Regions from separate parts of the Erwinia sp. BNK-24-b genome, predicted to be linked through region 2. Evidence: predicted binding sites of a transcription regulator. Region 2 holds the regulator's gene; the other holds the start of a gene.
The links. Region 2 encodes CRP, which controls carbon source genes, mostly activating them, when cyclic AMP is high. Its sites were predicted from a motif close to ATGTGANNNNNNTCACAT; they were not measured.
Positions count from the first base shown of each region.

Region 1: the regulator CRP is predicted to act here: its motif matches at 3,596-3,613, upstream of ACMGGR_RS10725 (arabinose ABC transporter substrate-binding protein).

Region 1 is NZ_CP179901.1:2,399,991-2,405,022, forward strand. It holds gene araH (L-arabinose ABC transporter permease AraH) at 1-808, opposite strand, end outside; gene araG (L-arabinose ABC transporter ATP-binding protein AraG) at 823-2,337, opposite strand; gene ACMGGR_RS10725 (arabinose ABC transporter substrate-binding protein) at 2,389-3,372, opposite strand; gene ACMGGR_RS10730 (ribulokinase) at 3,724-5,032, shown strand, end outside.
Region 2 is NZ_CP179901.1:268,816-273,847, forward strand. It holds gene ACMGGR_RS01180 (YccS/YhfK family putative transporter) at 1-2,042, opposite strand, end outside; gene crp (cAMP-activated global transcriptional regulator CRP) at 2,100-2,732, opposite strand; gene ACMGGR_RS01190 (phosphoribulokinase) at 3,136-4,005, opposite strand; gene ACMGGR_RS01195 (SH3 domain-containing protein) at 4,098-5,032, opposite strand, start outside.

The DNA.
Region 1 (5,032 bases), 2.1 Mb from region 2:
CGCCCTTCAGCGAAACGCCGCCCAGCACGCAGGCAGAGATAACGATTAGCTCATAGCCCAGCGAGGTCATCGGCTGGCCGCTGGTCATGCGTGAAGCCAGAATAATCCCGGCGGCCGCCGAAACCAGCCCGGAAAGAATAAAGATAATAATGCGCGTGCGCACCACCGGCACGCCAGCCAGCCGCGCCGCTTCTTCGTTACCGCCAATAGCCAGCGTGTTGCGGCCAAAGGTGGTTCTGTTCAGCAAAAAGCCAAAGATGAGCATAGTGCCGATGGTCAGCCAGACCGGCGCAGGCACGCCCAGCCAGTTAGCATAGCCCAGCGCGAAAAAGCGCTCGTCCTCAATGCCCACGGCTTTACCGTCAGAGAAAATATAGGCCAGGCCACGCACGATCTGCATGGTTGCCAGCGTGGTGATCAGCGCATTAATCTTAAGCTTCGCAATCACAAAACCGTTGATAAAACCGCAGGCCACACCGAGCAGCAGCCCGGCCGCGATGCCGATCCACAGGCTTTCGGTCATATTAATAACCACGGCGGTAGTGACGCCCGCGCAGGCAATAACCGAAGCCACGGAGAGATCGAAATCCCCGGAGGCCAGGCAAAACAGCATACCGCAGGCGACCATGCCGGACATCGACATCGCCAGGCCCAGCCCTTTCATATTAATCAGCGTGCCAAAGTTTGGCACAAAGAGAGTACAGCCGATAAACAGCACGGCGAACACCACCAGCATGCCGAAGTTATCCCAGATGCGGCCCAGGTTAACGCGCTTTGCTGGCGGCGGAGCGGAAGAGGTCATAGACATGGTTACTCCTTAGATTAAGCGGCAGCGGTATGCTGAGTGGTTTTTGGCATGGCAAGCCCCAGCGTCAGGGCTTCGGTCGCTTCGTCATGGCTGAGCTCGCCGGCAATGGCACCCTCGCGCATCACCAGGATACGGTCGGCCAGCCCCATGACTTCCGGCAGATCGCTGGAGGCGAACAGCACGGCAATGCCCTTCTCCGCCAGCGCATAGATCAACCGGTAAATTTCATTTTTCGCGCCGACGTCGATGCCGCGCGTCGGCTCATCCAGCAGGATCACCTTCATCTCTTCCGACAGCCAGCGTCCCAGGATTGCCTTCTGCTGGTTACCGCCGGACAGGTTCATAATCAGCTGATCGGCGGAAGGCGTCTTGATATTAAGCGAGCGGATATGGCTGGCGGCGTTGTTACTTTCCCACTGGTTATTAATCAGGCAGCCTGCCGTCAAATTGTTACGACGAGCGCTGATATTGATATTGTCTCGCACGGAATGCACCGGGATGATGCCGTCCGCTTTACGATCTTCCGGGCAAAGCAGTACTCCGGCGCGAATAGCGTCAGAAGGCTCACGGATAGTCAGCGCCTGGCCATCCAGCCGCACGGTGCCGTCGCTGATGCGCGTGGCGCCAAACAGCCCTTTCAGCAGTTCGCTACGTCCCGCCCCAACCAGCCCGAAAAGCCCGACGATTTCACCCGCGCGTACTTCCAGCGAAACAGGCGTACGCACGCCTTTCGCCTGCACGTTATCCAGCTCAAGACGCACTTCACCGGTTTTTCTCGGCGCGTAGCCGTAGATATCGCCAATATCGCGTCCGACCATGGCCGCCACCAGCTGGTCATGGCTGGTTGACGCCACGTCCTGGAAAGTACGCACGTAGCGGCCGTCTTTAAATACGGTGATGGCGTCGCTAAGCGCAAAAATCTCTTCCATACGGTGCGAAACGTACAGCACCACCTTTCCTTCATCCCGCAGCTGGCGAATAACGCGAAACAGATGCTCAATTTCGCGGGCGGAGAGCGAACTGGTCGGTTCGTCAAACGCAATAACTTTGGCATTTCTTGCCAGCGCTTTGGCGATCTCGACCATCTGCCACTGGCCCAGCGACAGCGACTTCAGCGGCGTATCGGGGTTGATATCCATCCCTAAATTTTTCAGCTGGAGACCGGCTTCGTAACGCAGCAATGAACGGTTCACAAAGCCCGCGCGCTGCGGCAGCTGCCCGAGATAGATGTTTTCCGCTATCGACATTTCCGGCACCAGATGCAGTTCCTGGTAGATGATAGCGACGCCCGCGTTCAGCGCGTCGAGCGTATTGTTAAAGTTAACCGGCTGGCCTTTCAGGCGGATTTCGCCGCTGGTTGGCTGATAGCTGCCGCTAAGGATTTTCAGCAGCGTCGATTTTCCCGCGCCGTTTTCGCCCATCAGCGCGTGAATTTGTCCGGCCTCACAGTCGAAACTGATATCCGTCAACGCCTTTACGCCGGGAAAGCTTTTGGCAATGCCGTGAAAGCTCAGATACGGAGATGGCATGGTTGTTACTCCGACAAGGGTTGCGTTGGGGCCGCGCACGGCCCTGCTCTGCTACATCAGGCCTTTTTTAGCCAGCTCGGTTTTAAAGTTGTCGCGGGTGATTAACACCACGTCGGTCACTTCGGTGAACTTCGGCGGCTCGGCGTCTTTGGTTACCCAGTTGTAGAGCATCTGGATACTTTTATAACCGTGCACGTCCGGGCTTGGCAGCAATGAACCATAGAAGCCGGTTGCCTGGCCTTTTGACAGTTCGCTAATCGCATCCACCCCGTTAATGCCAATGCCGATAACGTCCGGCGCTTTAAAGCCCTGGCCTTCAGTCGCACGCACGCCGCCCAGCACGGTGTTATCGTTCATGCCGACAATCAGCCAGTGTTTTACCTGCGGATGCTGAACCAGCAGCGAGTTACCGGCATCAAAAGCGCCGGGAATGTCGTTTGATTTGGTCGGGACTTTATAGATTTGTGCCGCCGGGAAGCCTGCCGCTTTCAGCGCGTCCATCGAGCCGGAGGTACGGCGACGGGCGGTGTCCAGCTCGTCGGCCGTAATCGCCATTACGCCGGTATCTTTCGCTTCCCAGCCGCGCTTTTTCATCTCCTTATAGAGTTCCTGGCCCTGACGCTCGCCGATTTTTGTCGCCGCCATCATCACCAGCGGCACGGTATCCATCGGCTTGCCTTTGGCGGTGACAAACTGATCGTCCACGGCGATAACCTTGAGATCGTAGCTACGTGCTTTAGCAACGATAGCGGAGCCCAGTTTGGGATCGGGCGTGCAGATAACAAAACCTTTCGCGCCGCTGGCCGCCAGACTATCGATAGCGTTCAGGGTTTTTTCGCCGTCGGGAACAGCAATTTTAATTACCTCAAACCCCATTTCTTTGCCCGCTTTATCGGCAAATTTCCATTCGGTCTGGAACCAGGGTTCTTCCGGCTGCTTTACCAGAAACCCCAGTTTCATCGTGTCGGCAATAGCTGAATGTGACATAACGGCGGCGAGGCCTGCGATGGCTAACGCCTGAGTGATTTTGTGCATGAGGCTCTCCGGCTCAGTGCCCGCTTTTTAGCGGTTTAGTGTAAACGGTATCAGTAACGGCTTACGGCTTAGAAACGCCAGTATGTACAGCGCGACAACATCTTATCTGCGCCGGGTAGCGCTAGTTGTATAGCGAAAAAGAGGGAGAAATAGAGAGCGTTATCACACCCTGAGTTATTAGCAGATTGATCCATATATTTAGCAAATTTAACACAAATCAAACATTTGAAGCCGGTCACAAATCGCCAGCTAACGACAGAAAAGTACATATTTGCAGCGGGCATAGCCTAACCCCCTGGCCAGCCGATTTCTTAGGGTAGTCATAACATTGTTGACCGCCTGGAGAGAAAAATGCAGTTGGAAGCCATCACCATAGGTCTGGACTTTGGCAGTGATTCGGTGCGCGCGCTGGCCGTAGAGTGTGCCAGCGGCAAAGAGCTGCAAACCGGCGTGGTTGCCTACCCGCGCTGGCAGGCCGGACATTATTGCCAGAGCCGTCTTAACCAGTTCCGCCACCATCCGCAGGACTATATTGACGCTTTTGAGCAGGCCATTCGTGACGTTGTCACTAAATTAACTCCCGCACAGCGTGCCAGCGTTGTTGGTATCGGCGTCGATTCCACCGGCTCAACACCCGCGCCGATTGATCGTGACGGCAATGTGCTGGCGCTGCGCCCTGAGTTCAGCGAAAACCCCAACGCCATGTTCGTCTTGTGGAAAGATCACACGGCAATAAAAGAAGCGGAGGAGATAACTGCCCTGTGCCACAGCGGAAAATTTGAGGACTATTCGCGCTTTATCGGCGGCATCTACTCTTCTGAATGGTTTTGGGCAAAAATCCTGCACGTCAGCCGTGAAGATCGTGCGGTACGCGAAGCGGCAGTTTCATGGGTAGAACTTTGTGACTGGGTACCGGCTTTGCTTAGCGGCACCACCAAACCTGAAGCCATTCGCCGGGGCCGCTGCGCCGCCGGTCATAAATCACTGTGGCATCCCGCCTGGGGTGGCCTGCCTGGCGCGGAATTTTTCAACGCGCTGGACCCGGTACTGACGGAACATCTTGATACCCCCATGTTCACGGAAACCTGGACGGCCGAGCAGCCCGTTGGCCAGATTACCGCTGACTGGGCGGCACGCCTTGGCCTGCCGACTACCGTCATGATCTCCGGCGGCGAGTTCGACTGTCATATGGGCGCGGTCGGCGCTGGCGCAACGCCTTATACGCTGGTGAAAGTCATCGGCACTTCTACCTGCGACATCCTGATTGCCGACGTCGAACGCGTTGGCGATCGCGCTATTGAAGGGATCTGCGGTCAGGTTAACGGCAGCGTCGTGCCGGACATGATCGGTCTGGAGGCGGGCCAGTCGGCCTTTGGCGATATGTATGCCTGGTTCAGCCGTCTGCTTAGCTGGCCGCTGGTGCAGGCCGCCGCGCAGCAGCCGCATTTGCAGCAGGAGCTGCAAAACGTGCAGAAAAATTTACTTAACGAGCTGACCAAAGCTTGGGCAGCCGATCCGCAGTTAGACCATTTGCCGGTAGTGCTCGACTGGTTTAACGGTCGCCGCACCCCTTTCGCTAACCAGCGCCTCCAGGGTGTGATTACCGATTTAAATCTGGGTACCGATGCGCCGACGCTGTTTGGCGGCTTTATCGCCGCGA
Region 2 (5,032 bases):
CCATGATGAGGTCGATTGCTCCACGCCAGCGATGAGATAGTGTGCATCACGCCCAGGTGGCTCAAAATCCTTTTTACATGCCTTTCCAGAACCGTTACCGCTCCCTGATGAAACTCAATCTGCGCATCCAGCACGTTGCTGTCAGAGCTGGGGCCATCATATTCCAGCCGCTGCTGGCAGCGCTGTAGGGCCACTTCGCAGGTCTGTAAATAGCGCTCGGCAAGCTGTGGCGTCAGCATGGTATGTTCGCGTGCCAGGATGGTCATCGCATTAATGTGTTCAACAATGAACTGGCTGTGCGTTACCCACAGTTTCATATCGGCCAGATAGCTGGCGTTAAATCCCGGTTCCTGCATCGCCTGATTTAGCGAGTTAAACAGCGCATTGTGCGCCTGATTAACCCGCATGCGTTGCCATGCCAGCTTTTGCGGATCCTGTTCGTTGCCCAGCAGCTGCCGTAAAGCTTCCTGATAGGTTTCCAGCGCGTCGTGGGCGTTCTGTCGCAGCAGGCCGCTCTGCCACTGCGGCCAGAGCCAGACCATGCCGCCGAAGGCGATCAGGCAACCCATCAGCGTATCCAGCAGGCGCGGCAGTAGAAAATCGGCACCGTTCAGCGCCAGCAGCTGCAGTGAATAGACCGCCGTGACGGTAAAGCCAATCATCGCCAGGCCGTAAAATTTACGAATAACCAGATAGCCAGCCAGCGTCAGCGTTAGCATCACCAGCAGCACGGCCGATTCCGGCACCTGAAACCGTAGCGTCAGGGCGGCGATAACCAGTCCGGCAAGCGTGCCCAGCGCACGGTGCTGGATCCTTACCCTGGTCGCGCTGTAGCCGTTCTGGCTGACGAACATCACCGTCATCAGTATCCAGTAGGGCTTGGGCAGATTAAAGAACAGGGCCAGCGAACTGGCGAAAGCGAGCATCACGGCAAATCTGGCTGCGGTACGCAGCGCCGCGGACTTCAGGGACAGATAGCTTTTAATAGCGGGCAGCAGCGGCAGCCGTTTTTGCCTGTCGGCCATTAAATCGCGCTGATAGAGCGGCCGCTGGGTTCGTAACACGCGGGCGATGCGGTTAAAGTGATAAGCGCAAAAATTACCCACCGGATTGGCAGGATGCTGACGGGCGATTTTTTCCAGCGCCCGCAGCTGTTTCTCCATGCTGAAACGCTCAGGTAGCTGGTGATACAGGATATTATCAGCAAGCTCCCGCAAACGGGCGGCGATGGTCAGCGCATTCCAGCGGATCACGGCTTCAGCATGACTTTGTTCGACCAGCTTCTGCACCTCTTCCGGCTGGTGCAGGCTGACGGCGATATGCTCCTGCAAATCCAGCGCTACCTGGAAAGCACGGGTCAGCCGTTTGTGATGATTGTCATTGCTGGCGGAGAGCATGTGCATCTGCTGATAGCAGGTGGTAATCAGATCGACCGCCTTTTGCTGACGAGCCAGCAGCGGCGGCAGCGCTTTTTCCGGGTCGGTCAGTTTGGTGAGCAGCGTATATTTGGCTTCGCAATAGTCAGCCAGCTCGCGGTAAAGCAGGCTCAGCGTTTCCCGCATCGGCTGCTCTTTCCACAGCCAGAACCAGAACCAGTTAAAAACGCCGTACCAGACGGTGCCCAGGATATAGAGCGAAGGCGGCTCCCAGATCGGCATGCGTCCCGCAAGGCTGAGGGTAAAAATCCCGGCAATTAAGGCGCCGGGCAGCAGTCTGCCGTGTAGCGGGCTGATTTCGCCGGTCACGCCCAGCAGCAGCGCCATAAAAAACAGGATAGCGGGCAACGGAACGGCATGCTCGCCCAGATACTGCACCAGGAAACTGCTGAGGGCGAACAGGCCCCCGCCGATAAGCAGGCGCTTAAAGAAGCGTTTGTGCGGCGTGTCCAGACCGGCAATATTGCAGCAGGCAGGCACCAGCGAGAAGAGAAGGCCATTTTGCAGACTGCCCAGCAGCCAGCCAACGGTCACGGGCAGGCACAGCACCAGCGTCTGGCGCAGCGCGTAGTTAACTTCGGGATGATAGATGAGTCGGCGCCACATAATCTGGATCTGCTAAAAAGGCGCAATAGCGATATTGCGCCTTACTCTCAGAACGGCTTAGCGTGTGCCGTAGACAACGATAGTTTTACCGTGAGCGGAGATCAGATTTTGATCTTCCAGCATCTTCAGGATACGCCCAACGGTTTCACGCGAGCAGCCAACGATTTGACCAATTTCCTGACGGGTAATCTTAATCTGCATGCCGTCCGGATGGGTCATGGCGTCCGGCTGCTTAGCCAGGTTTAGCAGGGTTTGCGCGATGCGACCTGTCACATCGAGGAAAGCTAAATTGCCCACTTTCTCTGAGGTTACCTGCAGGCGACGCGCCATCTGTGAGGAAAGACGCATCAGGATATCAGGGTTGACCTGAATCAGCTGGCGGAACTTTTTATAAGAGATTTCAGCCACTTCACAGGCAGTTTTCGCTCGTACCCAGGCGCTGCGCTCCTGGCCTTCTTCAAACAGGCCAAGCTCGCCAATAAAGTCGCCCTGATTGAGGTAGGAAAGGATCATCTCTTTGCCTTCTTCATCCTTGATCAACACCGCTACCGCGCCTTTGACGATGTAGTAAAGGGTTTCTGCTTTCTCACCCTGGTGGATCAGCGTACTTTTGGATGGATACTTATGAATATGGCAATGTGACAGGAACCATTCAAGTGTCGGGTCTGTTTGCGGTTTGCCGAGAACCATTCGCTGTTATCCTCTGTTGTTATCGTGCCTAAATACAGGGGCAGAGTTCCCTGACAGGCGTTGAAATAGTCAAGCGCTTCCCAATGCAGGAATTTTATTCGGCTCTCTGTTGAGTGCCGGGCTCGTTATGTCGTCCCGTTTCGTCTGGTTTGTAGAGTACTGACGAAATTCAGCTTTGTTTGTAGCACAGCTTTGCATGGGTGTCTTCTGTTGTCTCGCTTCAGCATAGCGGGAAATCTGCCCGATTGCCGTTTTAGTTATCAGAACATCTTCATAAGTTAACTAAATGAATTAGAGGAACTTGTTACACCGACAGCGACAACGCGGGCAGCAACATTCTCCATTTTGAGAGAATCCTTACCCCCGGGTAAGCATCAGCCGCCGCGCGCTTAAGCCGGAAGCGCTACTTAATTTTCTTGCCTTCAATCAGCCGCTTGACCAGCGGGCCCATGATCAGCTCCATCGCCAGACCCATTTTGCCGCCCGGCACCACCAGCGTATTGATATGGGAAATAAAAGCGCCCTGCAGCATCGCCAGCAGATAAGGGAAATCGATATTTTCCAGCGCCTGAAAATGGATCACGACAAAGCTTTCATCAAGCGAGGGAATACCACGCGCAGCGAAGGGATTGGAGGTATCCACCGTCGGCACGCGCTGAAAGTTGATATGGGTACGGGAGAACTGTGGCGTAATAAAGTTAATGTAATCTTCCATTGAGCGCACTACGGAGTCCATTACCGCCTCGCGCGAGTGCCCGCGTTCGCTGGTGTCGCGGATCATTTTTTGTATCCACTCCAGATTGACGATCGGCACCACGCCAACCAGCAGATCGACATGCTGCGAAACGTTATTCTGCGGCGTCACCACGCCGCCGTGCAGTCCTTCGTAAAACAGGACATCGGTAGGTTCCGGCAGCGGCTGCCACGGCGTAAACGTACCGGGAACCTGGTTCCACGGTACTGCCTCGTCGTAGGTATGCAGATATTTTCTGGACTGACCGCTGCCGCTGCGGCCATATTCCACAAAGGTCTGTTCCAGCAGGGAGAAGTCGTTGGCTTCAGGCCCAAAATAGCTGATATGGCGGCCCATATCCCGCGCTTTGCGGATCGCCATGTCCATTTCAGGCCGGGTATAGCGATGGAAGCTGTCGCCTTCCAGCTCGGCGGCGTGCAGGCCAAGCTGTTGAAATATTTTGCGAAAGGCCAGGCTGGTGGTGGTGGTGCCTGCGCCGCTGGAACCGGTTACGGCAATCACTGGATGTTTGGCGGACATAAGCATTTCCTGTGAGCGTTATTCCGCCATTGTTAGCACGTTTTATTGTTCGTTGTCATCTGTTGCCCGGTAGTGAGCCGGGCAACGGCGGCTTATTCGATAAAGGTAAGTGCGAATAATGGTTTAGCGGCCAGTGAAGTCAGATCTTTGTCTTCCGGGTAGTGGGTAAGCAAAGGGAAGAAGACGGCGCCGCCGATAATACTTCGTCCTTCGTGGCTTTGCGTATGCAATCCCCACATGTTCTGGTAAGTCATGGGAACAAGCTTGCCGTCGAGTTCGGTATTGCCGATATACAGCATAATGTGGCCGTCAATATGAATCAGCGTAGTGAACGGCCTGCCGTTTTTCACCAGATAATCCAGCCGGGCGGCGGGACTCAGCTTGCTCACATCGACCACGCGACCGCTTGCGGCTTGCTCAGAGGAATCGCGCGGCAGAAACAGACCAAACGGCATCATCAGGCTACGCATCTCGGCGGAACAGTCGTTATAGAAATTGAATTGTCCCCAGCCATAAGGTTTGCCCTGCATCGACTTGATTAACCTGGCGATATTGGCAGGAGTCATTGGCAGCGGCATGGGGGCAAAATCTTGCTGTTCTGTGTTAACCCAGCTGATTTCGGCCTTGCCATCCGCCGTTTTGACCGGAACAGCAATGCGAGGCTGCCCGTTTTGCTGCTGAAGCGGCAGGATAGTGCCGGGACGCGCGATAAAATAGAAACGGTTTTCTGTCGCGACAGAGACGGGCTCTCTAACCGCGCTGGCCAGCTGCTGCTGCGCCAGCCCGCGCCAGCGGGTGACAAACATTTCATCGACCGTGGCGACGTCGTCACTCTTAACCCAGCCCATTAGCGTGGGGGAGACAATATACTGCCAGGCTCTGTCTTTACTGGTTGCTAAAGTATAAAGCGGCGTACCTGCCCGAATTGCTGATACCTGTAAATTGTCAAAAGGATAGCCCTGTCCGGCTCGTCCTGGGTCATCAAAAGCCGGATCGCTGGTTGGCAATGCCCTGAGCAAGGTTTCTC